3 regions of the Amphritea sp. HPY genome follow, and region 1 is predicted to be linked to each of the others. Evidence: predicted binding sites of a transcription regulator. Region 1 holds the regulator's gene; each other region holds the start of a gene.
What was found. Region 1 encodes FliA, which starts transcription of late flagellar genes. Its sites were predicted from a motif close to CTAAAGTTNNNNNNNNNNCNGCCGATA; they were not measured.

Region 1 (10,192 bases):
CAACAAATTTGTTGTCGTAAGATAGCGCGCCGCCCGGATATATTTAATCGGCAGCGCCAGTTTCACGCCAAACATATTCACCAGCAAACACTTTAACGCTTCTTGTTCTGTCGCGTGGCCAATTTTCGCTGCTGCTGCAGCTGCTGCTGCTTCTGCTTCTGCTTCCGGTTCTGGTTCTGGTTCTGGTTCTGGTTCTGGTTCTGGTTCTGGTTCTGGTTCTGGTTCTGGTTGTTCAGCCTCTAACTCATCTTCAGGCAGATCTATCACTATTTCCAAATCTTCAAGATCCAGCTCTTCATCATCGTCAGCATCCGCTACAACTGCGCAAGGTTCAACAACCCCGGCCAGCACTTCAGAGTCTGACATCACAACCTCTGCTACACCGGCAACCTGCTGCGGCACGCATTGCTCAGCTACCAGCAACCCGACAGAATCAAGCACAATGTCAGTTTCGGCCTCATCGTCAAAAACAGCTGAAGGCTCATCTTCAACGCCCGCTGAAGGCTCTTCATCAAAACCCACTGAAGTTTCTGCGGAATCAATGCACACCTCGATCATGGCCGGGAGGCCCTGCTCTTCAGCCGCAATGGTAAGCACTGTCGGAACAGCACTAACCTCGAACGCTCCTGGCTCTGACACAAAATGATTCGCTGATTCTGTATCATCATCCCGCAACAGGGACTCCAGGTAGTCCTGCACCACCTGTTGTTGCTGATTCATAAGCCAGCCGGTCATGCTACCCTCCGTTGCGCCAACCGACGCAGAATCCGCATATACGCTTGCACACCTGCACAGCTATCATCCAGCGCTGACGGTGCAACACCCCGGGAACTTGCTGTAATAAACTTCGCATCCACCGGCACCACTGCCGCGGCCATATTGTCAGGGTAGCGCTGATGTAACTCTCGCAGACATGTTACGGCGGTCGGTACACTGCGGTCATAGAATGTGGGAATCAGAGTATAAGTCAGCTGCCGTGAACGCGCCCGATTCACCATTGCGATCGTACGCTGCATCCGCTCCAGCCCCTTCAGAGCCAGAAACTCAGTTTGCACCGGCACCAGCAGGTGACCGCAAGCAGCCAGCGCGTTAATCATCAACACACCTAAGACCGGCGGACTATCGATCAACACATAATCGTAACGATCTTTCACCAGCCGTAATGCTTTAGCGACCTGCAGACCCAAACCCTCTTTTCCTACAGCCTTTCGCTCCAATGTCGCCAGCGCAGCGGTAGCGGGAATCAGATCGATATTCTGAGCAGAGGTGGGTAATAGCAGAGGTTCCAGAATGCGCATATCGATAGGCTCGGCATCCTGAAAAAGGTCATAAACACTGTGCTCCAGCTCATCCGGGTCATACCTGAAATAACTGGTCATAGAACCGTGCGGATCAAGATCAACCAGCAATACCCGCTGACCGGCATCCGCCAACAACCCAGCCAGAGCGATCGCAGTCGTGGTTTTTCCGACTCCACCTTTCTGATTAGCAACCGCCCAAACCTGCATTATTGCGCATCCTCCAGGAGTGTACTTTGAGCATTAAATTCGTTTTCACGAAGCGCCTCAAGATCTAATTCGCCGGGCAACTCTGCAGACAGTTCTCTACGCCGGAACATTACGCTACCGTCATCGGTAGTCACCTGCTCGATGGCCGAAGGCGGCAGAGCCTCTTCGGTTAAAATGCCACTGACTGCATCTTCACTGACCTGCTGACTGCCAAAGGCCGATACGACGCGCTGGGTTTTACGATCCCGGGATACGACAATAACAATTCTCCGGTTAATCTGCCGCCCCTGCTCGGTAAAATTACTCTGCAACGGTTGATATTCACCAAAACCGACTGCAGACATTCGACCAGGTTCAATACCATTCATTTCCAGAATCCGAACCACTCCCGCAGCACGCGCTGCAGATAACTCCCAGTTAGATGGAAACTGATCTGTCGAGATAAGCTGATTGTCGGTAAAGCCCTCTACATGGATCGGATTCGGCTGGTCTTTCAACACCAGGGCTAATCTTTCAAACACAGGGTCAGCAGTGATCGCAGGCAGAGCGCCCCCTTCAGGAAACAACAGATTGGCACCCATCTCGATTGTCACCCAAAGGTCATTACTCTGGACCGCAACATGACCTTGCCGAATCAGCTTGCGAAACTGCACTTCCATCTGTTCGCCGATCTGCTTCAGGACCCAATTATTCGCCGGATTCGGCGGCACTATCTTCACCGTAGGGGTTGCCGCATCGGATTCGCCTCCGGCAAATACGCCAATACCCGAAGGATCTGTTTCAGCCTCACCTTCTACCGGGCGTTGGGACTCCCCGGCCGGACCGGTAAAGACCCCTGACAGTGATTCCGCAACCTGTTTGTACTTCTCTTCATTAACCGACGAAATAGCGTACATCACCACAAAAAAAGCAAACAGCAGGGTTATAAAGTCCGCGTAGGAGATAACCCAACGATCGGTACGGATATCATCATCGCTAATTCGACGGCGGGGCATCTCAGGCGTCCTGGTCCAGATAACCCTGCAAACGCAGCTGAATTACCCGTGGGTTCTGCCCCTCGGCAATATAGATCAAGCCCTCCAGCATCATCTCCTGATAATGGAAACGTTGCTGCACCAGAGCACGGATCTTGCCCGCTACAGGCAGCAGAAACAGGTTAGCCAGACCGATGCCATAGATTGTCGCAACAAAGGCGGTTGCGATTCCTGCGCCCAGACTATCAGGGCTCGCCAGATTGCTCATCACATGGATCAAGCCAAGCACCGCACCAATAATACCCAGCGTAGGCGCATAGCCGCCCATACTTTCAATCACTTTGGCGCCCCGCAAATCACGCTGTTCCCGACTCACCAGTTCGGCCTCAAGCACGCCATGTATGACGTCCGGGGTGCGACCATCAACCAGCAACTGCAAGGCATTACGCAGAAACAGATCAGACTGCTTGCCAATCTCCGCTTCCAGACCGAGCAACCCCTTACGCCGGGCAATCACACACCAGCTGACGACCTGATGAATACCTTCTTCATAGTCCAGCCTGTTTTTACCAAAGGACCAGCGCAATAAACGAAACGCCCTTCTGAAATCATCCCGCGGCGATTGCACCGCCGCTGCAGCAAAAGTACCACCCAACACAATGACCAGAGCCGGCAGATTCATCAACTCTTCAGGCTGACCGCCTTCGAGAAAGTTACCGCCGAATACTGCCAATATGGCCAGTAACACCCCTGCAATACTTACCAGATCCATCAACGCCCCCGCTGAAATAATTTACCGATATCATCCAACGAAAATATATTATCCGCAAGATTGGCGGTTATTACCGCTTTAGGCATACCGAAAATAGTACAGCTTGATTTATCCTGGGCCCAGACACTGCTTCCGGCATTTTTCAATAATCGTGCGCCATCGCAACCATCCGATCCCATACCCGTCAGGATCACCGCAAGCACTTTATTACCGTAGACTTTAGCCAGCGAAGCCAGAGTCAGATCAACACTGGGCCGGTAAGTAATCCGATCATCTCCGGCAATAACCTTAATACGGTTTTCTGCTGCAGGGTCAATAACCATCTGCAGCCCCCCCGGCGCAAGATAAGCGTGCCCAGGTAACAGCCGATCACCGTCTTCAGCTTCTTTCACGGTGATCTGGCACTGCTCATTGAGCCGCTTGGCGAATACAGAAGTAAAAGTCTTAGGCATATGCTGGATCAGAAGTACTGGCATCGGAAGGCTGGCCGGTAGCTGCGGCAGGATAGCTTGTAACGCTGCCGGACCACCAGTTGAAGCACCTATCGCCAGAATCCGGTTAGCCGGAATCCGAACACTGTCAGGATTATCTCTGCGCGATGCTGCTTCTGGCGCTACGCTGTTATTTCGCAGCCTCCGCTGCTGTTCAGAGCTCCGTATTTCTGCTCTGTTAGCCACCAGGCTACTGACGGTATCCGACTGGCGCTGCAACATCGACCGTTCAATAGTATTACGGCGACTTAGCTGCTGCTGTTTACGCCCCAGCATGATGACTTTATCAACCATCATAGTACCAACCTTATCGGCATCAGCGACCCAGGTTCTGGCATCCTTCTCCATATAATCGGCTGCTCCGCACTCCAGCGCCTCCAGGGTTGTAGTCGCACTGCGCCGGGTCAGTGATGACAACATAAGCACCTGACATGGACTGCGTTGCATAATCAGCTTCAGCGCTTCGATGCCGTTCATCTGCGGCATTTCCACATCCATAGTCACAACATCCGGCTGCAACTGTTCGGCCAACGTAACCGCCTCAGCACCATTCTTCGCGGTACCTACCACCTTAACTCGGCTATCCGCGCGGAGAATCTGGCTAATTCTGTTACGAAAAAACACCGAATCATCCACTATCAGTACTTTAACCGGCATACTATCTACCACCGCAGTGAAATGGGTTACTTATCATGATGTGTAATGTTTCAGGAGATTTGGCACGTCAAGAATCAACGCGATCTTGCCATCGCCGGTTATTGTTGCACCGGACAAACCAGGAGTTCCCAGCAGAACTGAGCCCAATGGTTTTATTACAACTTCTTCCTGACCGACCAGCTGATCAACAACAAATGCTACCTGCACGGCTCCGACATTTGCGATCACGACATGACCTTGTTGCGGCAATGGATCATCCGAATGCCCGGCAATCAGCCAGCGTTTGAGGTGGAATACCGGCATCGCCTTATCCCGAACAATAATCACTTGCTGGCCATCAACCCGGTTAATCTGAGTCAGATCAAGACTGAATATCTCATTGACATTAACCAGTGGCAGAGCAAAAGCCTGCCCTTCCAGCAATATCATTAAAGTCGGCATTATCGCCAGAGTTAAAGGCACCTGAATCTCAATACGGGAACCTTCACCTAAGGAGGAATCAATCTCCAGTTTACCATTTAGCTGGGATATTTTGGTTTTCACCACATCCATCCCGACCCCCCGACCGGAAACATCGGAGATCTCTTTTTTGGTCGAAAAACCGGCGGAGAAAATCAGGTTATAACAATCTTGTTCAGTAAGGCGTTCCGCGGCCTCATGTTCAAGCATCCCCCGCTCTACCGCCAGAGCACGGAGCTTTTCAGCATCCATCCCTGCACCATCATCTTCTATCACCAACAGGATATGGTCGCCTTCCTGCTCAGCAGAAAGCAGCACGTGACCTTCACGGGGTTTACCTTGCTGCTGACGGGTAGCCGGAGCTTCGATACCGTGATCGATTGCATTTCGTACCAGGTGAATCAATGGGTCAGCAAGCGCTTCTACCAGATTCTTATCAAGATCTGTATCTTCCCCTTTCAGCTCAAGCGATACCTCCTTGCCCAGCTGACGGGACAGGTCGCGAACCAAACGGGGAAAACGGCCGAATACTTTTTTTACCGGCTGCATACGGGTTTTCATAACCGACGCCTGCAGATCGGCGGTCACCATATCCAGTGAACCCAGCGTCTTATTCAGCTCGTCACCTTCACTTTCAGCGCCCAGACGAACCAGCCGGTTACGCACCAGTACCAGCTCGCCAACCATATTCATGATCTGATCAAGCAACCGGGTATCAACCCTGACATTGCTGTCGGCTGACGTTTTTTTATTATCGACCTTAGCCGGTGCTTTGTTTGCCGGCGCATGGGGCTTACTGGCAGTTCTTGATGTAGTCGCTGTAGTCGCTGTAGTCGCTCCGACAACACGCGGTGCAAGTGCGGCAAATGCTCCTTCACCTTTCTGTTGCAGGTCATCCAACAAACTTTCGAATTCATCTTCAGTGATCATATCCGAAGCAGGTGCACCCGGCACCGTTTCAGGCTGAGCAGTAAGCTGCCCCAGCAATTGATCAAACTCCCTATCCGCCTGTGCGCCCTCTGTATTGCTAGCTGCACTGCTAACAACCTGACCGGGAGTCCCGGCAGGCCCATGCAACTGATCAAGCATGGCATCAAATTCAGCTTCGGTAATCAGATCAGGATCGGCCACCGGCGTTGCCGGTTTAACAGGTATCCCGGGGGCACCGTCACCATGCAACTCATCCAGCAGGGCATCAAATTCAGTTTCTGTAATCAGATCAGAATCAACCGGGGCTACCGCTGCAGGCTGCACTTGCACAACAGATTCGCCCCCAAGATCCGCCACTAACTGATCAAACACAGCGCTAAGTTCAATATCACTTTGCACTGGAGCCAGCCGGGGCTCTGCAGCGGAAATATTTGTAGGAGTATTAACAGGAGGAACAGCCGCTTGAGCCACCGCCTGCCCGCTGGCCATCCGATTCAGATCAGCGATTAACGAGGGCGCCGCTGGTTCAGGGAAATCCCCCTCATGTACTGACTCAAACATAGCATTCACTGCATCCAGTGCCTGTAACACCAGGTCCATCAGCTGCGAGCTGACCTGCAGTTCTTCATTACGCAACCGGTCGAACAGGTTTTCTGCACTGTGACAACAGTCCACCATAGGCTCCAGTTGCAAGAATCCCGCACCACCTTTTACGGTATGAAAACCGCGAAAGATTGCATTAAGCAATTCGCGATCGGACGGGTGCTGTTCAAGATCAACTAACTGTTCAGAAAGCAGCTCGAGTATCTCTCCCGCTTCGACAAGAAAATCAGCAAGAATTTCCTGATCTACATCCAATGCCATAGCTATCTCCGCTCAGAAACCCAGACTTGAAAGCAGGTCATCTACTTCATCCTGACTGGATGCAACTTCCGCTGCAGGCCTGCCTGCCAACTGAGGGCCTTCACCTTTAACTGATACCGGTGCTGCCACCGTTGGCGTTGGCGCTTCCGGTTCAGACTCAAGTTCAAGCCCGCTAAAACGGTTAACTCTGGAGGCAACTTCCATCAGGCCAACTAACTCATCCTCAATATCGGAAACCAGCTGAATAACCCGCTTAATCAGCTGCCCGGTAATATCCTGATACTCCTGTGCCAACAGGATATCGGTCATACGATTTTTTATGGCCGCCAACGCCTGTGAATGATCATCGGCATAAGCGCACGCTTTATCGTACAACATCTCCAACTGGGGATTGCCAGACTTAAGCGGCTCAAATTCAGCCAGTACCTGGGTACGACGCAGAAAACCTTGCTCCAGCTCGGCCACCAGAGACAGTGACTCATCGACGCTATCAATGGTTTTATGGGCATTACTTTCTGTCAATTCAATTACATAAGAAAGCCGATCACTGGCATCGGCGATAGATGCGATCTGAACTTTTGAGTCTTCCAGCAATTCAGAGGCGGTGACATCGTCAGTAAAAGAGATAATCGTATTATGAACCGCCCGGGTTAGCCTCCCAACCTCATGATAAAGCGCCTGATGACGCATCTCGTTAAGCGCCTGAATCTGCCGCATTGCTGCAGTCATATCGCCCTTTGCCAATAGATTGACTAACGTGTCAGCGTGTCCCTGCAACGCCTGTTCAAAACCAAGTTTATCCTGATACAGCCCGGCATTTGCCATTGCAATCACCCCTGAATACGTTCGAAGATCTTTTCGATTTTTTCTTTCAGAACAGCCGCAGTAAAAGGCTTGATAATGTAACCGTTTACCCCTGCCTGGGCCGCGAAAATAATCTGTTCACGCTTAGCCTCAGCCGTCACCATCAGTACCGGCGTGTGGCGCAGCCCAGGATCAGCCCGAACGGCTTTCAACAGATCAATACCCGTCATCACCGGCATATTCCAGTCAGTAACCAGAAAATCGATGCCGCCAGCTTTAAGAATGGGTAGTGCGGTGGCTCCGTCGTCGGCCTCAACAATATTGGTAAAGCCCAGATCCCGAAGCAAATTTTTAATGATACGTCTCATAGTAGAGAAATCATCAACGACAAGTATCTTCATGTCTTTATTCAAGACAACTTCTCCTAGCAGCAAATAAGAATACTGGTTGCCGCTACTGCTTTACCTCCGGCAACCTTGAATTAGCGCCAGTCCTTCAGCCGGCTACGTAATCGCAACGCTGCCTGACTATGAATCTGACTAACTCTGGACTCACTGACACCCAGAATCTGACCGATCTCTTTCAGATTAAGCTCTTCATCGTAATACAGTGACAAAACCAGCTTTTCCCGTTCCGGTAAACCTTCAATCTCCCGGGCGATCGATTTAATAAAATCTTCCTGCTCATGCTGAGCCTGCGGATCTGGGGTATTGCCCGCGATCGATTCGCCGGGGCCTTCATCCTGCGGTCCGATCAGCTTATCGAAACTGAATAACCGACTCTCTGCTGAGTCCTTCAATAATGCATGATATTCCGTTACAGTTATATTCAGTTCAGCGGCAACATCCCCATCTTGGGCATCTCTTCCGGTGCGCGCCTCTACCGCCTGAACCGCTTCAGACACTCGACGGCCATTGCGGTGCACCGAACGCGGAGTCCAGTCACCCCGGCGAACTTCATCGATAATAGAACCGCGGATACGGATTCCGGCATAGGTTTCAAAACTAGCACCTTTGCTGGCATCATATTTCTTTGCCGCTTCCAGCAGACCAACCATCCCGGCCTGAATCAGATCATCCAGCACAACCGTCGATGGCAGACGCGCAAGCAGATGATGAGCGATTCTTTTGACCAGCACCCCATGCTGTTCAATCACCTGTTGATTGGTTCTGGATTGAGTCTGACTATACATACAGTCCATCGTTTCCTTTGCTACTACTAAGCGCCCTTAACCAGTCTTTCAACGAAGAATTCAAGATGCCCCCTGGATGAGGAAGACACCGGCCAGGTCTCTACCCTGGTCGCTAACTGCTTATATGCCAGTGCGGCTTTGCTATTAGGAAATGCTTTTAAAACAGCACGTTGCTTACGAACCCCTTTACGCACAGATTCATCATAAGGGATTGATCCCAGGTATTGAAGCGTTACATCCAGGAAGCGATCAGTAACCGTCAATAACTTATTAAACATGTTCCTGCCCTCCTGCTCGCTACGTACCATATTGGCCAATACCCTGAACCGCGTCATATTGTAATCACGATTTAATAACTTCATCAGCGCATAAGCATCGGTAATCGAAGTTGGCTCATCGCAGACCACAACAATCACATCCTGTGCCGCCTTGACGAAACTGACTACCGCATCCGAGATACCAGCAGCGGTATCGATAACCAGCACATCCAGATCATCGCCGATCTCACTAAAGGCGTGAATCAATTCAGAATGCTCATGCACACTCAGCGAAGTCATCTCCTGAGTACCTGATGCTGCCGGGACTATACGTACATTTTCATCGACATTGATCAGCAGGTCTTTAAGGCTACAGTCACCGGACAGAACGTCTGAAATATTTTTTTCCGCCTTAACACCCAGCAGGACATCAACATTCGCCAGGCCCAGATCAGCATCCATCAGCACAACCCTTTGCCCCATCTCTCCGAGAGCCAGACTCATATTGACAGACACATTGGTCTTACCGACGCCACCCTTACCTCCGGTAACGGCAATCACTTTAACCGGACGCGGGCTACTCATTGTTCTTTCCTGTCATTAATAACAACATCAGTTCTCCCATTGTTCATCATGGGACAACCGCTCACGCTGCTGCTCATTGAACAATCGGTGGCTACGGGATGCCTTCTGCGCGGTAACTACAGCACGACTCACCAGATCACGTTTATGAGCCACATCGATATCATCAGGAACCCGCTGACCATCCGTCACGTAAGTAACCGGCAAGCCGTTTTCTACGATCAGGTCGATCGCTTCACCCAGATTACCCGACTCATCCAGCTTACTAAGTACACAACCATTCAGACCCAGCGCAGTATAGGTCTGGTAAGCGCTTTCAATAACATGACGCTGACTGGAACAGGATAGCACCAGCAGCTTTTTCAACCGTAACGGCACATCCAGCAACATATCCAGCTGTGCCTGAGTATGTGGCTCGTGGGCATTCATACCCGCAGTATCGATCAAAACCAGCCGTTTACTGCGTAACGAGTTTAATACTTCTTCAAGGGGATTATTCTCATCGACTACCCGAACTGGCACATCAAGAATACGACCGAAGGTCAGCAACTGCTCATGGGCGGCTATCCGATAGGAATCGGTAGTGACCAGAGCGACACTAGAACTACCATGCTTAAGCACGTAACGAGCCGCGAGTTTACCAATAGTCGTCGTTTTACCGACACCGGTTGGCCCGACAAAGGCGATCATCCCGCCTCGCTC
Region 2 (10,192 bases), 1.7 Mb from region 1:
GGTTTTCAGATTACCGATATAGATCAATGCTCAGGCTTATGACAGATCACGGCCTTTACCGGCTTCGATACGCATACGCAGAGCATTCAGCTTAATAAAGCCTGCAGCATCCTTCTGATCATAGGAACCCGCATCATCTTCGAAGGTCGCAATATTCTCATCGAACAGAGTATCGTCAGAACGACGACCGACAACGATAACGTTACCTTTATAAAGCTTAAGGCGAACATCACCATTAACATACCGCTGTGATTCATCGATCATCTGCTGAAGCATCTTACGCTCTTCAGACCACCAGAAACCGTTATAGATCACTTTCGCATAGCGCGGCATCAGCTCATCTTTCAGATGCGCAGCTTCACGGTCTAAAGTAATAGACTCAATCGCACGATGTGCGCGCAGCATGATGGTGCCGCCAGGCGTTTCATAACAGCCACGGGACTTCATACCCACAAAGCGGTTTTCGACGATATCCAGACGACCAATGCCGTTTTCGCCGCCTACTTTGTTCAGATACTCCAGAACGGTAGCCGGGCTCATAGCCTTACCATCGATAGCAACGATGTCGCCTTTCTCGTAGGTCAGATCCATGTAAGTTGCTTCATCAGGAGCGTCCTCAGGAGATACTGACCAGCGCCACATATCTGCTTCAGCTTCAGCCCATGGATCTTCCAGAATGTCACCCTCATAAGAGATGTGCAGCAGGTTAGCATCCATTGAATATGGAGACTTCTTCTTTTTATTGGAGAAATCTACCGGAATATCATGATCTTCACAGTACTTCATCAGTGTTTCACGGGACGTCAGATCCCACTCACGCCATGGCGCGATAACCTGAACACCCGGCTTAAGCGCATAAGCACCCAGCTCGAAGCGAATCTGGTCATTGCCTTTACCTGTTGCACCATGAGAGATCGCATCAGCACCGGTCTCGTTAGCGATCTCAATCAGACGCTTAGCGATCAGTGGGCGCGCAATAGAAGTACCCAGCAGGTACTCACCTTCATAGATAGTATTGGCACGGAACATCGGGAAAACGAAGTCACGAACAAACTCTTCACGCAGATCTTCGATGTAGATCTCTTTAACACCCAGAGCTTCAGCTTTAGCACGGGCCGGTTCTACTTCTTCGCCCTGACCCAGGTCAGCGGTAAAAGTAACAACCTCGCAGTTGTAGGTATCCTGCAACCAGCGAACAATAACAGAGGTATCAAGGCCGCCGGAGTAGGCCAGCACAACCTTTTTGATGTCGGACATAAAGAGGCTCCAAACGAAATTCAGCCCCGTAGAGAACAACGAACAGTCTCTACCGGACATCTAAGAATAGGAAAGCGCGCAATTGTATCACGATTACGCCAGAGTAACAGAGACAGACAGAACATCTGTCTTTTAAAGAACTTTTCACCAAGCCGCTCCCGGAAAGCGACCGGCTGAGGTATCACGATTACGCCAGAGTAACAGAGACAGACAGAACATCTGTCTTTTAAAGAACTTTTCACCAAGCCGCTCCTGGAAAGCGTCCTGCTAAGGCATCACGATTACGCCAGAGTAACAGAGACAGACAGAACATCTGTCTTTTAAAGAACTTTTCACCAAGCCGCTCCCGGAAAGCGACCGGCTGAGGTATCACGATTACGCCAGGGCAACAGAGACAGGCAGAAAATCTGTCTTTTAAAGAACTTTTCACCAAGCCGCTCCCGGAAAGCGACCGGCTGAGGTATCACGATTACGCCAGGGCAACAGAGACAGGCAGAAAATCTGTCTTTTAAAGAACTTTTCACCAAGCCGCTCCCGGAAAGCGTCCTGCTAAGGCATCACGATTACGCCAGAGTAACAGAGACAGACAGAACATCTGTCTTTTAAAGAACTTTTCACCAAGCCGCTCCCGGAAAGCGACCGGCTGAGGTATCACGATTACGCCAGGGCAACAGAGACAGACAGAAAATCTGTCTTAATTCAAAACCAACGATCAGTCACGATCCAGTCGAATAGTCACCCGTCGACTGCGGTCTCGGGTGGCCCGGTTATTTTTCTGCTCAACCGGGTAACGTTCGCCATGATAGCGGGTAGTAATAAGCTCAGGATTCACTCCCTTTTTTTCCAGATAAGCCGTAACCGCTTCAGCCCTCTTTTTCGACAGGTCGCGGTTTGCCAAACGACGCCCCTGAGCATCGGAGTGACCATCCACATAGACCGAGTTCACAGCATCATCGTTATTCACATACACAGCAATCAGATCAAGACGCGCCTTAGTAGAATCTGACAGCTGCCATGTTGCTGAAGGAAACAGCACTGCGGTCCGGGCGATCTGCCGGTAATTCACCGGCAGCAGTCCAGCGATACAGCCAGTATAAGCCTCATAAGCCGGTTGAAAATTCGCTGCCGACAAACCGATCCGAACCGACTCATCAGTGCCGGACCAGTTATTCGCAAGAAAAGCCGGCTGCATCCCTTTAAACAGCGCCGCCAGCATCTGCCGCGCATAATTGCTAAGCACCTTTATTTCACCACTGCCGGTAACAAACTCAACTTCGCCGATCTGCCTCACCGCAAGCCCCGGCTGCCAGGGCGAAGCTTCCGCCATCAACAGAACCCTCCCCTTAAGCCCGTGCCCCTGCAGTGGTTTTAATGTAAAACGCACAGCCTCGCCCGCCTCATGATCAAACACCCCCTCACCAAACAGAGGAATCTGTTGTGACAAGCGACAATTAAACTTCGACGCCTCCATCCCCCACTTCGACTGATCGATATCGGCGCTAAAACTAACCGCTCCCGCCGACACAGAAAGCAACATTAAAACCAGGGCCCCGAATACACGCATGATGAATGAAGATTCCTTTAATCAAACAAAAATTAGTCAGTTTGGGGCAGATAACCTGTTACCCGACCTCTTTATAATTATCGACCCGGGCAATTAAAGCTTTAGGCCGTAATCCCCGAAGTAAACACCAGATTGTGAAACAGTGAGCAAAAACTGTAAACTGCTTGCTGGTTCCAGCACAATATCATGCCACTTACGCAAGGACAGCGTTAAACAAGATAATTGTGACCGAGCAATAGCTCTACAACTTAAATTTGGCTGAGCGCTACAGCCATTAAGGATTTTTCTTGAACAGACATAACTCCCAGTATCAGCACCCTATGTCGAACCGCTTCAGAGGCTATCTGCCGGTCGTTATCGACGTTGAAACCGCTGGCTTTAATTCTGCCACTGATGCCCTGCTGGAGATCGCAGCGGTCACCTTAACGATGGATGATGATGGCAACCTGCTGATTGACCAGAGCTATGAATTCAATGTCGAACCGTTCGAAGGTGCCAATCTGGAAAAATCGGCCCTGGAGTTTACCGGCATTGATCCTTATAACCCTCTGCGAGGCGCGATTCCCGAACAGGAAGCTCTGGAGAAAATATTCAAGCCGATCCGCAAGTCAGTTAAAGCCCATAACTGCAAACGTGCGATTCTGGTAGGTCATAATGCCAACTTTGACCATAGCTTTGTCACCGCCGCATCAGAACGCTGCGATATTAAACGCAACCCTTTCCATCCGTTTTCTACCTTTGATACTGCGACACTGGCAGGCCTGGCTTTTGGCCATACCGTACTTGCCAAAGCCTGCGACCTGGCCGATATCGATTTTGATGGTCACCAGGCTCACTCAGCACTGTATGACACAATGAAGACAGCCGAGCTATTCTGCACCATTGTAAACCGCTGGAAAGACCTCGGTGGCTGGCAGATGGTGCAGGATAACTACGAGTGATCTGAGACCGTCGGGCTACGCCCTTCTCGCTAGAACGCAACGCAAGCGTTGCTGCTAGTGGCTAGAAAAAGCAAAAAAACCCGCCGATGGCGGGTTTTTTTTAATTCTGTAATTTCTTCCGATATTACAGCTTGTCAGCGTTGTCGGTCAGGTAAGATGCAACACCTTCAGGGGAAGCAACCATACCTTTATCGCCTTCGTTCCAGCCTGCAGGGCAAACTTCACCGTGCTCCTGGTGGAACGCCAGCGCGTCAACCATACGCAGCATTTCGTCAACGTTACGGCCCAGTGGCAGATCGTTAACCACCTGGTGACGTACCAGACCATCTTCGTCGATCAGGAAAGAACCACGGAAAGCAACGCCGCCTTCAGATTCAACATCGTATGCCTGGCAGATGCTGTGAGTCATATCAGCAACCAGAGTATAATTAACTGCACCGATACCGCCGTCGTTAACAGCAGTGTTACGCCATGCGTTGTGAGAGAAGTGAGAATCGATGGAAACACCGATCACTTCAACATTACGCTTTTTGAATTCTTCGATACGGTGATCGAAAGCCAGCAGCTCAGATGGGCAAACAAAAGTAAAATCCAGTGGGTAGAAGAATACTACTGCTTTTTTACCTTTAGCCGCTTCAGACAGAGTAAAAGAATCAACGATTTCTCCGTTACCCAATACCGCTGGTGCTGTAAAATCTGGTGCTTGCTTACCTACTAATACGCCCATTTTCTATCTCCATTTAAGTGCAGCGTTAAACGCAAAACTAATTCAAAAATAACTTAAGAGAGCTCTATAACTGAACTCTGTAAAAGCACTTGCAAAACTAAAGTTCAGATAGCTTAGCCGTACAATTCTGATAACACTAATAAAACAGAACTATGCAGCCGATAAACAATTGCTATAAAGAATACCTGCTACAGGTAAAACCAGCTCAGCAATCGCTTAACCTTCAGCACTCTCTTCATCACCGGCAACCGACTCGATCAGCTCTTTAAGCTCACCATTTTCAGCCATTTCAGCAATGATGTCACAACCACCTACCAGTTCGCCCTTTACCCACAACTGCGGGAAAGTTGGCCAATTAGCATATTTAGGCAACTCAGCACGAATTTCCGGACTTTCCAGAATATTAACGAACGCAAAGCGCGCACCACAAGCCATTACAGCTTCCGATGCACGGGAAGAAAAACCGCACTGAGGAAAGCGTGGCGTACCCTTCATATAAAGCAGGATATCGTTACTTTCAATTTGCTCTTTAATAGTATCAACAACACTCATGAGTTTACCTTTTCTTTCTTGAACCAATCCGCCACGATCAATGAATGGGCAGCGTAAAAAACGCCAGCCTAGCACAAACCCGATCATTTTACTCGGATAAATGCTCACCTGAAAAACCGCTGGCTTATTTCGTCTTATATAGGGGCTATGCCATTGAAAACCAAGCCCCACTGTTGCATATTGCTTATTCGATAACAAATGCATAAAATTGCTCGTTTTTCAGTTCGGCAGCTACACGGCTGCCGTTTTGCGTTGCAGTGAGGGATACAATGTCTACACAGCCTGTTATGAATACCTATTCACGCTTCTCCGTGGCTTTTGATCATGGTGAGGGCTGCTGGCTGTTTGATACAGACGGCAACAAGTATCTGGACGCTCTCAGCGGTATCGCTGTATGCGGTCTGGGCCATGCACACCCCGCTGTAACTACCGCTATTAGCGAACAAGCCAGCCAGCTGATCCATACCTCAAACCTGTACACTATTCCGTTGCAGGAACAGCTGGCACAACGTCTGACCCAGATTTCCGGCATGGATAGCGTGTTCTTTGGCAACTCCGGCGCGGAAGCTAACGAAGCCGCTATCAAGCTGGCCCGTCGTTACGGACACCAGAAAGGTATCGATCTGCCGGTTACTATCGTAATGGATGGCTCATTCCATGGCCGCACCATGGCAACCCTGAGCGCTACCGGCAACCGCGCAGTCCAGGCAGGCTTCGAACCACTGGTCAGCGGGTTTGTCCGGGCCCCTTACAATGATGTTGAAGCGATCAGAACAATCGCCTCAAATAATCCCAATGTCGTTGCCATCCTGGTCGAGCCGGTACAAGGCGAAGGCGGTGTTGTCATTCCTGCCGACGATTATCTGAATCAACTACGTGACATCTGTGACCAGAACGAATGGTTGCTGATGCTGGATGAAGTACAGACTGGTAATGGCCGGACCGGAAGCTACTTTGCATACCAGCAAAACAACATCCTGCCGGATGTAGTAACCACTGCTAAAGGCCTGGGGAATGGTGTACCTATCGGTGCCTGTCTGGCGCGTGGCAAAGCCGCTGAAGTCTTATCGCCGGGTACTCACGGCTCGACCTACGGTGGCAACCCGTTATGCTGTGCAGCAGCACTTGCGGTTGTCGATACTATTAGCAATGAAAAACTTGATCAACGCGCCAAACAGCTGGGCGATACTATAACCAATGGTTTCCGTGATCAGATTGGCGATGCATCATATGTCAAAGAGATCCGTAACAAAGGCCTGATGATCGCCATCGAGCTGAGCGAAGCGGGCTCTGAACTGGCAGTACTGTCAAAAGTGAAAGGCGTACTACTTAACATAACCGGCGGTGGCAAAGTTGTGCGTATGCTGCCACCGTTGATTATGTCCGATTCTGAAGCGGAACTACTGGTAAACACCGTATCCCGTATCATCAAAGTCTATATGGCTGACGAATAAACAGTCCGTATATTAACAATAGAATAAGCTCACAGGCCTGCTCTGGCAGGCCGGTACTAATACTATGACAATAAGACACTTTCTTACTCTGCGGGACCTGTCTCCTGCGGAACTGAAGCAGCTGATTCAACGTGCTGTCGAACTCAAACAGATCCGCAATAACGGTGAAGTTTACGAACCTCTGAAAAACCAGGTGCTGGCGATGATCTTTGAAAAATCATCAACCCGCACCCGGGTTTCATTTGAAGCCGGCATGGCCCAGTTTGGTGGCCACGCCCTGTTCCTGTCATCCAGAGACACCCAACTGGGCCGCGGCGAACCGATTGAAGATAGCGCCCGGGTCATTTCCAGCATGTGCGACGTGGTTATGATTCGTACGTTTGATCATGCGACAGTGACCAATTTTGCGGCTAATTCAAAGGTTCCGGTGATAAACGCCCTGACCGACGACTACCATCCCTGCCAGCTGCTTGCCGACATGCAAACGTATCTGGAACACCGGGGCGACATCACAGGCAAGACTGTAACCTGGATTGGTGATGGCAATAATATGTGCCACTCCTATATTAACGCCGCTCGCCAGTTCGACTTTAAACTTCAAATTGCATGCCCTGAAGGTTTTGATCCGGATCCCGATCTGGTTGCGGCTAATCAGGATCGGGTTCAGATTTTCCGCACCCCGCAAGAAGCCGTAACTGGTAGCCACCTGGTGGTAACCGACGTCTGGGCTTCAATGGGCCAGGAAGAGGAACAAAAAGAGCGTGAAAAAGCGTTTGCCGGCTATCAGGTCACCACTGAGCTGATGGATCAGGCAGACAAAGACGCAATCTTTATGCACTGCCTGCCAGCCCACCGCGGCGAAGAAGTCAGTGCAGAGATGATGGATGATCCTCGCTCCGTTGTCTTTGACGAAGCAGAAAATCGCCTGCACGCACAAAAAGCTCTGCTTGAATTCCTGCTGGTAAAATAAGCAGAGCTCCCCCCGAATCAGAAACTGCCTGCACAACTGGCAGTTTCTGATTGTTGCACCGCACGATCCCATATGAAGATAATTCATACTATACTCAGGTTCTATCCGAATATTTGATGAGGCTAAAAGGCATGATCGAACTTCGTCACCTGAAAACACTGTCTGCCCTGCGCGACTCAGGCAGTCTGGTGGAAGCAGCTGAACGTATCCATCTGACCCAGTCAGCCCTGTCACACCAGATCAAAGATCTGGAAGACCGCCTCGATTGCTCACTGTTCATTCGCAAGACTAAACCGATCTGCTTCACCAGCGCCGGCCAACGCATCCTTGCCCTGGCCGACGACGTGCTACCGATGATCCGCAACGCAGAACGGGATATCGCCCGCCTCGCGGGCGGCGAAGCCGGTCGCCTGAATATCTGCATCGAATGCCATAGCTGTTTTGACTGGCTGATGCCGACGATCGATCATTTCAGGCAAAACTGGCCTGAAGTCGAAATGGACCTGACCACCGGTTTCAGCTTTCAGCCGCTACCTGCCCTTGCCCGTGGCGACCTGGACCTGGTCATCACTTCGGACCCGGAAGACCGCAACGGCATCGCCTACATTCCGCTGTTTACCTATGAATCCGTGCTGGCGATGAGCAAACAGCACCAACTGATTGCCAGGCGCTACATTCACCCGGAAGATCTGGAGCAGCAAACCCTGATCACCTATCCGGTGGAATCAGAACGACTGGATATATTTAAGCACTTTCTCGACCCCGCTGGCATTGAACCGGCGGAGATCAGGCCATCCGAACTGACCGTAATGATCATGCAACTGGTCGCCAGTGGACGAGGTGTATCGGCACTGCCCAACTGGGCAATCCATCAATATCTGGAACAAGACTATATAGCCTCACGCCCGCTCGGCGAGAAAGGCGTCTGGTGCACCCTCTATGCCGCTATCAGAGAGGACCAGAAGAACGCCGATTTCATGATCGACTTCCTCAACACTGCTAAAGAGATCACTTTCCGTAACCTCAGTGGCATTAAATCTGCCTGAACTCAAATCTCTGATCAATAAGTATTCGAATAATTACATAACGTGACTATTTCACACCTGGGCAACCTTGAGCAGGCAGAGACCATACTCTACCTGCCTGCGCCACCAATATTGCCTACGGGCGATACCCTCAACCTGCCCGAGTTGATCAAGATCAACGGCAACCACTGGCGAAAAATCCTGACCATATACGCCAAACTCTGTTGCACAAAAGGGCGCTGGCAGGATTACCGTGATCAGAAATTACTCCATAACGTTGATGCGATTAGCTTCGCTAACCAGCTAATCGATAATCAAAACCCACGATGCAGCCACATTGTCGCAGGCAAAGCCAGCTGGGCCCGGCTGGGCATTGAGCCCAGCCAACTTGATGATATCGATGCTGAAGGAATGGCAAAGAGCTGCGCATATAAAAAGGGCCAGTTAATACTGACCCCTTATCCGGATTACCGGCAATTTCCGAACGCCCTGATCGAGCAGGTTAAGCACGTTCTACAAGGCTAATCCTGCCAGGCATCCAGCACTTCCTGAGCTGCGCGGAAAGCCTCCTGCGCCGCAGGCGCGCCACAATAAACAATCGAGTGAAGCAGCACTTCCTGTATCTCCTCTTTAGTACAGCCATTATTCAATGCGCCACGCACATGACCTTTCAACTCCTGAGGTGCTTTCAATGCCGCCAGCATGGCGATCGTCACCAGGCTTCTGGTCGAACGAGGCAACCCTTCCCGCTGCCATGTTGAACCCCAGGCATGCTCGTTAATCCAATCCTGCACCGGCTGCGTAAGCTCGGTCGTGTTATCAATTGCCCGCTGCACAAACTCTTCACCCATAACTTCAGTGCGTACTTTCAAGCCGTTTTGCTTATCTTGCTCCGACATAATCCACCTCATCAAAATTTGATATTATTAAATCACCTTCTCCCATGAATACAAAGCCGACCAATTTGTTTTTATTCTCTTGTAGAAAGTATCAAATTTTAACCTAGGCACTTACCTCAACTGATAATGATGGTTAAACTACAACCTCTGAAGCCCCCTCATGTATAGAGTTAATTAAATGGAAAACTGGTCTCCCGATAGCTGGAAAAGCAAACCCATTCTGCAGCAGCCTGAATACCAGGATGCCGCAGCCGTAAAACTGGCCGAAGACGAACTGGCAGCCCTGCCACCTTTAGTCTTTGCCGGCGAAGTGCGCTCGCTGCATAAGCAGCTGGCGGATGTTGCCGATGGCCGTGCTTTTTTACTCCAGGGAGGCGATTGCGCCGAAAGCTTTGCCGAGTTTAATGCCACCAATATCCGGGATACCTTCCAGGTCATGTTGCAGATGGCGATCGTGATGACTTTTGCCGGCAGCTGCCCGGTGGTTAAAGTTGCCCGGATTGCCGGCCAGTACGCCAAGCCCCGCTCAACCGGCACGGAAACTATCAACGGTATTGAGCTGCCAAGCTATCGCGGCGATATCATTAACGATATCGATTTCACCGCTGAATCTCGCGTACCTGACCCGCAACGCCTGGTACGTGCTTACCATCAGGCGACTTCTACGCTGAACCTGCTACGTGCATTCGCCCAGGGTGGCTTTGCCGATCTGCATAAGGTGCACCAATGGAACCTGGGCTTCGTTAAAAAGAGTCCACAGGGTGAAAAATACCAGCATCTGGCCAGCCAGATCGATGACACTC
Region 3 (10,192 bases), 1.7 Mb from region 1:
CAACTGCTGGAGCGGGGTAAGCTGTTGGGCCATCAGCTTGAAAATGGTCTTAATAAAGGCGAAGAGATTCAACAGGTATACCGGGATAATCCCCGCCAGCTGGCGCAATACAATCTGGAAGATTGTCGTCTGGTACGGGATATCTTCGATAAAGCACAATTGCTGCACTATCTGGTGGAACGAACTAACCTGACTGGTCTGGCGCTCGATAAAGTAGGCGGCTCGGCTGCCGCATTTGACAACCAGTATCTGCCAAGGCTGCATCGAAAAGGTTATGTCGCGCCGGTCTACGCTTCAGGAGAGTCTGATCTGGGTGCTCCGGGCGGTTTTGTTATGGATTCCCGTCCCGGGCTGTATAAGCAGGTGTTGGTACTGGATTTTAAGAGTCTGTATCCGAGTATCATCCGTACCTTTATCGTTGACCCTTATGCGCTGGCCGAAGGCACTGGTACCGAGTGTGATCCTGATGATCTGGTACCGGGCTTTAACCGTGGAATCTTCAGCCGAAAAAGTGCAATACTGCCGGGAATAATTGAGCGCTTATGGCAGGCCAGAGATCGGGCAAAGGCGGAGCAGAATAAGCCGTTGTCGCAGGCAATTAAGATCATCATGAATAGTTTTTATGGTGTGCTGGGATCCAATGTTTGTCGTTTTTTTGACCAGCGGTTATCAGGATCGATTACCTTGCGAGGGCATGAGATTCTTAATAAAACCCGTGATGTCATTGAGCAGGAATTTGGTTATACCGTTATCTATGGCGATACCGATTCGGTATTTGTATGGCTGGGGGATGATTTTCCGGAAGATCGGGCTGCTGCGGAGGGAGAGCGTCTGGCAGTGTTTTTAAATCGCTGGTGGCAGGATGATCTGCAGCAACGCTTTAATCTGCCGTGCCATCTGGAACTTGAGTATGAAACTTACTATCGGCGCTTTCTTATGCCGACCATGCGTCACTCTGAAAAGGGTACTAAAAAGCGTTACGCGGGAATCCGACACTATGCCGACGGCAGTGAAGAGATTGTCTTTAAAGGCTTGGAAACGGTGCGTTCTGACTGGACGCCGCTGGCGCGTCGGGTGCAACGGCAGCTGTATCAGCTTATCTTTGCCGGACAACCCTATCGCGAGTTTCTCAAAGGCATAGTTGAGGAGCTTAAAGCGGGCTTGCTCGATCATGAGCTGGTATATCGAAAACGCCTGCGTCGGCCGCTGGAACAATATACCAAACAGCAGCCTCCTCATGTGCAAGCGGCACACAAAGCTTGTGATACATTGCAGAAACAGGGTAGGCTAAGCTCAATCTCTGCAGGGACGCATATAGAGTATCTGATAACGGTAAATGGACCTGAACCGCTTCAATTCACCAGCTCTCCAATCAATTATCAGCATTACCTCGATCGTCAGCTTGCACCGGTTGTGGATACTATTCTGGTATTCCTCGGGCAAGACTTCGAAAGCATGTGCGCCCCGCAATATAAGTTGTTTTAGTCGATTCAGTTGTACGCTAGAACATCAAAACTGCATGTTTTCTAACAGGAGTTCCAGGAACATGATGCTGTTTTTGAGTGGTAACCATAATGATCTGCGTTCAGCTGTGAATGCGATCGGTGCCAGCGTGGCAATTTTTAAGCAGGAGGACAATAAGCAGTTTTCCATCGTTAGTGCCAATGAATTATTTACTGAAATAACCGATATTGATGTCAGCTCGATGATCGGCGCGAGCCTGCGTGAGTTGTTTCCCCGCTATGTAGAACAGCCGTTGTATGACAAGCTCTGGAGTGTGTTTCCAGTCAGTCATCGGGCGAAATGGAGATGGTGATTGATCGTTCCGGCCGGCAGCGCTGGTGGAGAATTATCTTTTCCCCTGTAGTGAGTGACAGGGCTCATGTTCGTCGGGTGTTGGCTACCGGCATAGAAATTACAGAAAAAAGCAGCTTGAGCAGTCATTGGTCAACAGTCGAAACCGGTTTGAAGCGGTTGTCGAAGCGGCCTATGACGGTATTATTTCGGTCGATGAAAACCAGAATATAAAGCTGATTAATCGTGCCGCCTGCGATATTTTTACCGCCCGGAAAGAGAATCTGATGGGGCGCAGTCTGGAGCAGTTAATTCCCCATAAGCACCGTAGTCACCATAAACGTTATGTCAGTTCATTTGGCGAATCGCCTGTCTCATCCCGGCCGATGGAGTCCCAGGTTTCGGTGCGTGGTTTGCGAGCAGATGGTACAGAGTTCCCGGCGGAAGTGACGATTGCAAAGATCAGTGTCGGTGGTAATACCGAGTTTACTGCGGTGGTAAGAGATATCCCTGAGCGGGCGAGACTGATAGATGAGCTGCAGAAGGCCGCAACTGAAGATCCTCTGACCGGGGTCAGTAACCGTCGTTTCCTGGAAGAAACGTTGAATCGAGAGTTGGAGCGCTGCCGCAGGTTCGGTCATTCCATCAGCGTGGTGATGATCGATCTGGATAATTTTAAAGTGCAGAATGATACCTACGGCCATCATTTTGGTGATGAGATTCTGGTCACTTTTACGCGATTTATCGGAGATCGGTTGCGCGAGGTCGATATTCTCGGTCGCTGGGGTGGGGACGAGTTTCTGGTGGTGTTACCCCAGTCCAGAGTAGAGGATGCAGTGCAGTGGGTTGAGCGCATCAGGCGGGAGATGACTAACGTTGCTAATCAGTTGTCGCACCCGGAAGCACAGATTAGTGCAAGTTTTGGTGTCGTGGATAGCTTTGGTGAAGAGTCTGTAGAGGGGCTGGTTGAGCGGGTAGACAATGCGATGTATCGGGATAAAAGCGGAACGTTGTAAAAGGGAGAATTATCTTACGAATATGACTCCCGGTCAGGGTTGTGCCTGATACAAATGCTGCTGTCGTGGTTACACTTTATGATCTATGTTGTTAGGGGCGCTAAGATTTAAGGCGGGTTGTTAATGACAGGTCTTATCAGGTGGATATGTCTGGCGCGCTTGCATCACCACCTATTCTGAATTATTCGCCTGTTATTGTTCTGCGAGAGTGTGGCGCAGATGTTTTATAGGGAAGGTTACGTGCTATATTGTTGCGGCAATAGGGGGAGTTACGTGCCAGAGGTTTGGCGGTGATTCTGTGCTGTATGTAACAGAGCAGGGATGGCAATGCTTCATTTTGATCAGCTTCAGACGCCTGTCTGGATCTACGATACCGTTAATTTTCGTATACATTGGGCCAATCGTACCGCCTTGCGCTTGTGGCAGGCTGAAGACCTGGCTGAGCTGACTTCCCGTGATTTCCGAACCGATGCTTCCGATGCCGTCTATCAGACCCTGCTGACCTATCTGGATGAATTTGAAAAAGGCCGCTCTATCTGTCACTGGTGGCAGTTAAGTCCGTTGGGTAAGGTGAAAGATGTGTATTGTCAGTTCTCCGGTGTTCGGCTGGAGGATGGGCGCATGGCGATGCTGGTGGAAGGGGTAGAGATGGATGCTCATCTGTTCAGTGGCTCTGCAGTGGTCGCTCTTTACGATGAAAGCGGCGCAATGGTCAGCGCGAGTCCTTCACTGCAGGAGCAGTTTGGTGGCCAGACAAAGTATTTGTCCGATCTGCTGTTATATTCGGAGCAGTCCGAGGTGCTGTTGCAGATAGTCCATGAGCAGGGCGGGCATCAGGAAGATATTAAAGTTAAAACTCTGCGTGGCGCCCGTTGGTACAGTATTGAGTTGCGACGGACGCGTAATGAGGGCGGCTTGCTTACTGTTACTCTGCAGGATATTCATGAGCGGAAAAGCCGTGAATTGCAGCTGCAGTCGATGGCATTGCTTGACCCTCTGACCGGAGTCTTGAACCGTAATGGAATGATGCAAAAACTGACCCCTTTTCTTGAACGGGAAATTCCGTTCACCTTGTTTTATCTGGATCTGGATGGTTTTAAACCGATTAATGACAGTTATGGTCATTCCGCCGGAGATGAGTTATTGGTCGAGGTTGCAAAGCGTCTGACCGCCCATGCCTCAGAGCAAGGTGTCATTGCCCGAATTGGTGGTGATGAGTTTATCGTTGCGGTTGAAGGTTGCGAGCCTGCAACCGGACAGGCCTGTCTTGCAACTACTCTGGTTAACTCTCTGTCCGGGCAGTACCGGGTGTCACAGAACTCCTTATCGATTGCGCTTTCGGTGAGTGTTGGCGTTGCGCGTTTTCCGGAGCATGATCGGGATCTGAATCTGCTCTTAGCGGATGCTGATACAGCTATGTATGTGGCAAAAGATCGCGGGCGGCGCTGCTGGATTGAATATCGGCAGGGCATGCGAGAGCAATTTCATCGTCGTACCCAGGTATCGCAACAGTTAGCTGCGGCGCTGAGTAATGGCGAGTTTCAGCTTGTTTATCAGCCGGTGTTGGATGTTGAAAACGAACGAGTGGTGATTATTGAAGCTCTGCTGCGGTGGAATAATCCGCTTTTAGGTCATGTCTCTGCCGAAGAACTGATTGATGCTGCAGAGCACTGTGGCTTTATCGGTGAGGTGAGTAACTGGGTTTATTACCGCGCCTGTCAGGACTTTGGTCAGATACGCAGTTGCTATGGTGAGCAGGTGCAGTTGTCAGTCAATATTTCGGGTTTGCATGTGCGTCAGGGGGGGCTGGTAGAGTCCTTGTGTCGGGCCGTAACCGATGCCAGTTTACGGCCAGGGGATCTGGTGCTGGAGCTGACGGAGACGGTGATGATGCCGGATTCTGAAGAGTACGCCGCCACGGTCACAGAACTGGTGGGTAAAGGGTTTGATGTGGCTATCGATGATTTCGGTACCGGTTTTTCATCGCTGGCTTACCTGAACAGTATTCCAGCGAACTGGGTCAAGCTTGATCGTGAGTTTGTGGAGCAGCTGGATCACGGTACTGAAACTATTCAATGTATTCATCAGTTGGTTACTGCGCTGGGTAAAAGAATGATTGTCGAAGGTGTTGAGTACGCCTGGCAGGCGGAGTTACTCAAAAGAAATGGGGTAAACTACCAGCAAGGTTATCTGCATGTTGCGCCGGTGGCGCTGAAACAGTTATTAGCAAAGCGTAGTGAGCTGCATCGGATCAATGCTGTGTAGCTGCTGATTGGTGTAGGCTGCTGAATATAGGTTTGGTTGTCTTAGGGAATCTGCGAATAAGTCCTGACGGCACTCTGGTTTACGGGAAAGTTCACAATCAAGGAAGAACTTTGCAGTAATGTCTGGACCTTACAATAAGTACTGACACCGAGTGTGAGCTTTCCCGTAAGCCCCGTAGGGCAAGGCCTGAAGCCCACATCTGCTTCGTTGAAGTTCTGATTAAGGACTATGGCCATTAATGGCGTACTTCGCCTTGCATCTGCAGGCTTCAGGACTTGCAGAGCACGAACAGGACCTGTTCGCAGGTTCCTTAATCAAGCGTATTGAGTTGGATGGAATAACGGTATGACTGATTATAAATCGCAGGATCTGCAGGGCGTTGAATGGTATGGCAAGGACCTGTTCCAGGCTGATCTGTCAGGTGCTGATCTGCGTGGCGCAACGCTGGCTGAAGCGGACCTTAGCCATTCTAATCTGAAAGGCGCTGATTTGAGGGGGGCGGACCTGTCGGGTGCTGACCTTTATCATTCGGATCTGAGCGGTGCCCGGCTTCAGGAGGCTACTCTGCGAGAAGCTCAGCTGTTCCATTGTAATCTGGATAACGCCGATTTAACTGAAGCCTGTCTTATTAAAGCCAACATGAACACATCCACCGCACGCAATGCATGTTTCGATAAAGCCGATTTTTATGAGACAACTATGTATAACACCGATCTTAGTGAAGCTTCGATGCGTGGCGCGGATTTTTTTCACGCCGATATGTTTCACGCCAGGCTATATAATACAGACCTCACCGGTGCCGACCTGACCGACGCCTATCTGTCTAATGCTGATCTGACCGGTACTATCCTTGATAAGGTTGATCTGAGCGGTGCGACTATGCCTGACGGTGCAATCTGTGCGCCCGGATCAATCGGAAAATGTATCGCCCGGTCGGATGATAGTATGGGGTTTCCACCAATTCAGATGCCTAAGTTCTGACAGCAGTAGCGAGACCGACGAACAAGTTCGGCTGGTTAGAATGCGACTGCGTCGCTTGCTAGTGGCTAGAAAAAACGAAAGCCTTTCCTAATTACCACCGATCGTAATAGAGCTAAAGTTATGCGATCGATAACCGATATATTAAGTACCGTTACTTTGTAGTTAAGCTTGGGAGTACACTATGGAAATTTCAGCAGCGTCTGCATCGGCATATCAACAGGCCAGTCTGCAGAACGATGTTGCTATCGCCGTAGCGGGTAAGGCGAAAGATAATCTTGAGCTACAAGGGGCTATGGCTTTGCAATTACTGGAAAGTGCCGTTCAGGTAGCTGATCCAGAGTCACCGCTGGGTCAGAATGTTGATGTACGGGCTTGAAGTTTACCGTGCAGAATACCGAAGCCGCTCATTGAGCGGTTTTTTTATGCGTAATAAAAGCATGGTTTTGTTCTGAGTAAGCCCGGAAACAATCTGATTAATTATTAACAGAACTATTCTATATGCTGTTGTCCTACTCTGACGAGTTTTAAGTATCATTTACTTTTAGCAAATTTTTCCAGGTTGAGGAGGTTGTTGTGCTGCCGATGGGGACTATCATGACCAGTTGTATGGTCACGGGTTTGCTGTTTGCAACTCGGTTGCCAGTGTTGCGTTCTGTACAGCTCTTGCCTGTTAGCTTAAAAAAGATAATAGCTTCGCTAGTGTTTACAGCGGGTCTGTGGAATGTTTTTTGGTATGCGTTGCGACACCTCACCGAGTTTTGGGGAATCGCGGCGTTGGTGTCGGGTGTTCTGCTGTTGCTGACTTCAGCGTACATTGTAAATTTGAGTCGTATGCCTGCGACCTTAAAACGGCTAAGGCCTGGTGTTCTGTTTTTACTTTTATGCTGTGCGCTTTTATATGGAATAACGATTTATAGGCTCTGAGCTGTTTTTTCGTGGCTTATCAATTCGACAATTTAAAAAGGAGACCTATGGTCTCCTTTTTAAATGCATGTTCGGGCTTTCTCTTTTAATCGTTGACCAGAAAAATAACTAAGGTCTTTGGCCCGTGTGCGCCCATCTGCAATTTTTGCTCTATATCGGCGCTGCGCGAAGGCCCTGTGATCATATTGACCGTACGCGGCATAGTACCTCCGAAGGCTGCGCGGATTTTTTTCCAGGCCTCTTCGTATACACCAACAATGGTTGAACGCTTCAGGATCACCAGATGGTTATCCGGCAGAAAGTTAAGCGTGGTCGGGCTTTGCGGACCAGAGTGCAGCATCAGGGTTCCAGTTTCGGCGATGCCGGCAAAGCTGGAAGTAAGGCTGGCAATATCGCCCGCCTGTGCCACCCGCTCAATTCGCTCGATATCAGCAGCTTGCAGTACAGACCAGTCCTGCGTGTTGATCTCGCTATTGCTGGCGCTGATCAGTTGCTTGATATCATGGGCTTTGAGCCAGTCGGCACAGGCTTGGGGAACCTGAGCGATATTGTCCAGTTCGATTAGTTCGGCTACCGCTTCGGTCGCCATCGCTTTAAATAGTTCAACCTGCTCTTTGTGGGGCAGTTGTGCCCGCTGTGGAATCAGGTTGTCGGCGTGAGCATTAAGGCGATTCTGTACTGCCTGTTTCTGCTCAGCAGGCGCTTCGCCATTGTTGCCTTTACGACCCAGGCCACGACGGATATTGCCAAAAATTTCTGCGCGGCTCATGGCTGCTCTCCTGCTTTCTGTTGTTCTTTCCAGGCCTGCATAAAGGTTTTTCCTTGTGGTGCAGGCATATCGCGCCAGTCGGTCCAGCCGCCAGCTAATGGCATTTTCTCAATCTTTCCTTTCTTGCCGGCCCACTTTTTCATGAACCAGGTCGCCATCCGGGTGTATGACTTGTACAGCATTGGTCGCTTAGCCAGGAAGGCCCAGCCGGCAATGCCGTAGCGCACTGGTTTCGGACTGAGATGCTTCTCGAACTCATCTTCACGCCAGTGACGCATCAACTTAGGTAGTGGGATTTTAACCGGACAGACCGATTCACATTTGCCACAGAAAGTTGAGGCATTAGGCAGCATTCCGCCTTTTTCTATGCCGATCATCTGCGGCGTCAGTACAGAACCCATCGGGCCCGGGTAGACCCAGCCATAGCTGTGGCCGCCAACGGCGCCGTAAACCGGGCAGTGGTTCATACAGGCGGAACAGCGGATGCAGCGCAGCATGTCCTGAAGTTCGGTACCTACCATTTCGCTGCGACCGTTATCGACCAGTACTACGTGGAAGTTTTCCGGGCCATCCTGATCGCCTTCGCGGCGCGGGCCGGACGAAAGAGTGTTATAGACGGTGAATTCCTGTCCGGTGGCTGAGCGGGCCAGCAAGCGCAGAAACAGGGTCATATCTTCGAGGGTGGGAACTACTTTTTCGATAGAGGTGACAACGATATGGGTCTTGGGCAGCGTTTGGGTCAGGTCGCCGTTACCTTCGTTGGTCACGATAATGGTCGAGCCGGTTTCGGCAACGCAGAAGTTCGCACCAGTGATGCCAACATCGGCTGCGACAAATTTATCGCGTAGCACTTCGCGGGCCTCCTGCATCAGCACCGCAGGATCATCGGACTTCGGTCGATGATGATGCTCATGGAAGGCTTCGGCAACATCGTCCAGGTTTAGATGGATTGCCGGTGCGATAATATGGCTCGGGTGATCGCCCCGCAGCTGCAGGATATATTCACCCAGATCAGTTTCTACCGGCTGCACGCCATTCTGTTCCAGGTAGTCGTTGAGACCTATCTCCTCGGTTACCATCGATTTACCTTTGGTAACTGTTTTAGCATCGACCTGTTTACAGATGTCGAGGATAATTTTATTGGCGTCTTCTGAGGTGCGGGCCCAATGTACATGACCGCCATTTTCGATCACCTTGCTCTCAAACTGCTCCAGATACAGGTCGAGGTTTTCCATGACATGATTTTTCAGGTCGCGACCCTGGTTGCGCAGCTCTTCAAACTCAGGCATTCGACTTACTGCTATCGCGCGTTTTTCCGGGAAGCCTGCTTTCAGGTTGCCCAATGCGCGCTGCAGGTTTTTATCTTCCAGGGCGTCGTGGGCGCGTTCTTTAAAAAAGGGCGTATTTATCTGCATCGTTTTTTCCTTTAATAAAGAGGCTTATAGTTGGCTGGCAAGATCGTAATCGGCTTCGCCGATCGCGGGGATATCAGTCATACCGGCTAATACTTCAACCACGTGCCGGGCTTCAATCGCTTTACCTTCGCGTTTCAGCTTGCCGGCCATATTGAGCAGGCAGCCCAGATCGCCACCGAGCAGGGTGCTGGCGCCGCTGTTACTGATGTTGTCGGTTTTATTGCTAACCATGCGGTTGGAGATTTCCGGGTATTTGACACAAAAAGTACCGCCGAAACCGCAGCAGGTTTCCGCTTCCTCCATCTCATTGATAGTCAGGCCATCAACCTGTTGCAGTAGTTTGCGGGGCTGATCTTTTACCCCCAGTTCACGTAATCCGGCGCAGGAATCGTGGTAAGTGACAGCGCCATCGAAGTGCAGCTTATTGAGGTTATCCCGTAACGTATCCAGACCCATAACATCAAACAGGAATGAGGTAATTTCATGGCTCTTTGCTGCAAGCTCGGTGGCGCGGGCAAAGTATGAATCTGTTTCAGCAAACAGATCCGGGTACTGATGCAGCATACCGATACAGGAGCCGGACGGGCCGACAACGTATTCATAGCCATCAAATGCATCGATAGTCTGGCGGGCAATATCTGCAGTGGTTTTACGGTCGCCCGAGTTAAACGCAGGTTGCCCGCAACAAGTCTGTCGTTCGGGTACTTCAACACTACAGCCAGCCTGTTCCAATAGTTTAACTGTGGCGAAGGCTACCGATGGGCGGAACATATCGGCCAGGCAGGTAACAAAAAGGCCAACGCTTGGACTTGAAATCGAAGGGCTGGTAACTGAAGGGCTCGTATCTGATAGGGGCATCGGGGTTACCTGTGTTCTTATAATATACAACCGGTTTGGCGCGGGTCGGTAAAGGCTATAACTGCAAATCGTGAATCAAAGATAGTTAAGGGCAGCGGAAAAAGAAATGCTACACTGCCAACTGGTCTGACCAAAAGCGGAATGGAAATCATCTCGATGACACAAAATCT

Region 2: the regulator FliA is predicted to act here: its motif matches at 2,900-2,926, upstream of ACQUQM_RS14585 (flagellar protein MotY).
Region 3: the regulator FliA is predicted to act here: its motif matches at 6,169-6,195, upstream of ACQUQM_RS14510 (putative motility protein).

What each region holds. Positions count from the first base shown of each region.
Region 1 is NZ_CP194015.1:4,938,533-4,948,724, reverse strand. Features, by position in the region: gene ACQUQM_RS21965 (hypothetical protein) at 1-735, opposite strand, end outside; gene ACQUQM_RS21960 (ParA family protein) at 732-1,508, opposite strand; gene ACQUQM_RS21955 (flagellar motor protein MotB) at 1,508-2,503, opposite strand; gene ACQUQM_RS21950 (flagellar motor protein) at 2,505-3,254, opposite strand; gene ACQUQM_RS21945 (protein-glutamate methylesterase/protein-glutamine glutaminase) at 3,254-4,402, opposite strand; gene ACQUQM_RS21940 (chemotaxis protein CheW) at 4,436-6,655, opposite strand; gene ACQUQM_RS21935 (protein phosphatase CheZ) at 6,668-7,480, opposite strand; gene ACQUQM_RS21930 (chemotaxis response regulator CheY) at 7,486-7,860, opposite strand; gene ACQUQM_RS21925 (RNA polymerase sigma factor FliA) at 7,941-8,651, opposite strand; gene ACQUQM_RS21920 (MinD/ParA family protein) at 8,678-9,493, opposite strand; gene flhF (flagellar biosynthesis protein FlhF) at 9,521-10,192, opposite strand, start outside.
Region 2 is NZ_CP194015.1:3,286,845-3,297,036, forward strand. Features, by position in the region: gene ACQUQM_RS14580 (argininosuccinate synthase) at 37-1,257, opposite strand; gene ACQUQM_RS14585 (flagellar protein MotY) at 1,970-2,821, opposite strand; gene rnt (ribonuclease T) at 3,142-3,762, shown strand; gene ACQUQM_RS14595 (peroxiredoxin) at 3,887-4,489, opposite strand; gene grxD (Grx4 family monothiol glutaredoxin) at 4,706-5,041, opposite strand; gene ACQUQM_RS14605 (aspartate aminotransferase family protein) at 5,311-6,495, shown strand; gene argF (ornithine carbamoyltransferase) at 6,560-7,465, shown strand; gene ACQUQM_RS14615 (LysR family transcriptional regulator) at 7,597-8,511, shown strand; gene ACQUQM_RS14620 (DUF6942 family protein) at 8,554-9,015, shown strand; gene ACQUQM_RS14625 (carboxymuconolactone decarboxylase family protein) at 9,012-9,389, opposite strand; gene ACQUQM_RS14630 (class II 3-deoxy-7-phosphoheptulonate synthase) at 9,568-10,192, shown strand, end outside.
Region 3 is NZ_CP194015.1:3,267,206-3,277,397, reverse strand. Features, by position in the region: gene ACQUQM_RS14535 (DNA polymerase II) at 1-1,485, shown strand, start outside; gene ACQUQM_RS14530 (hypothetical protein) at 1,547-1,816, shown strand; gene ACQUQM_RS14525 (sensor domain-containing diguanylate cyclase) at 1,944-2,810, shown strand; gene ACQUQM_RS14520 (putative bifunctional diguanylate cyclase/phosphodiesterase) at 3,138-5,075, shown strand; gene ACQUQM_RS14515 (pentapeptide repeat-containing protein) at 5,421-6,056, shown strand; gene ACQUQM_RS14510 (putative motility protein) at 6,238-6,432, shown strand; gene ACQUQM_RS14505 (LutC/YkgG family protein) at 7,066-7,749, opposite strand; gene ACQUQM_RS14500 (LutB/LldF family L-lactate oxidation iron-sulfur protein) at 7,746-9,164, opposite strand; gene ACQUQM_RS14495 ((Fe-S)-binding protein) at 9,189-10,022, opposite strand; gene ACQUQM_RS14490 (FadR/GntR family transcriptional regulator) at 10,179-10,192, shown strand, end outside.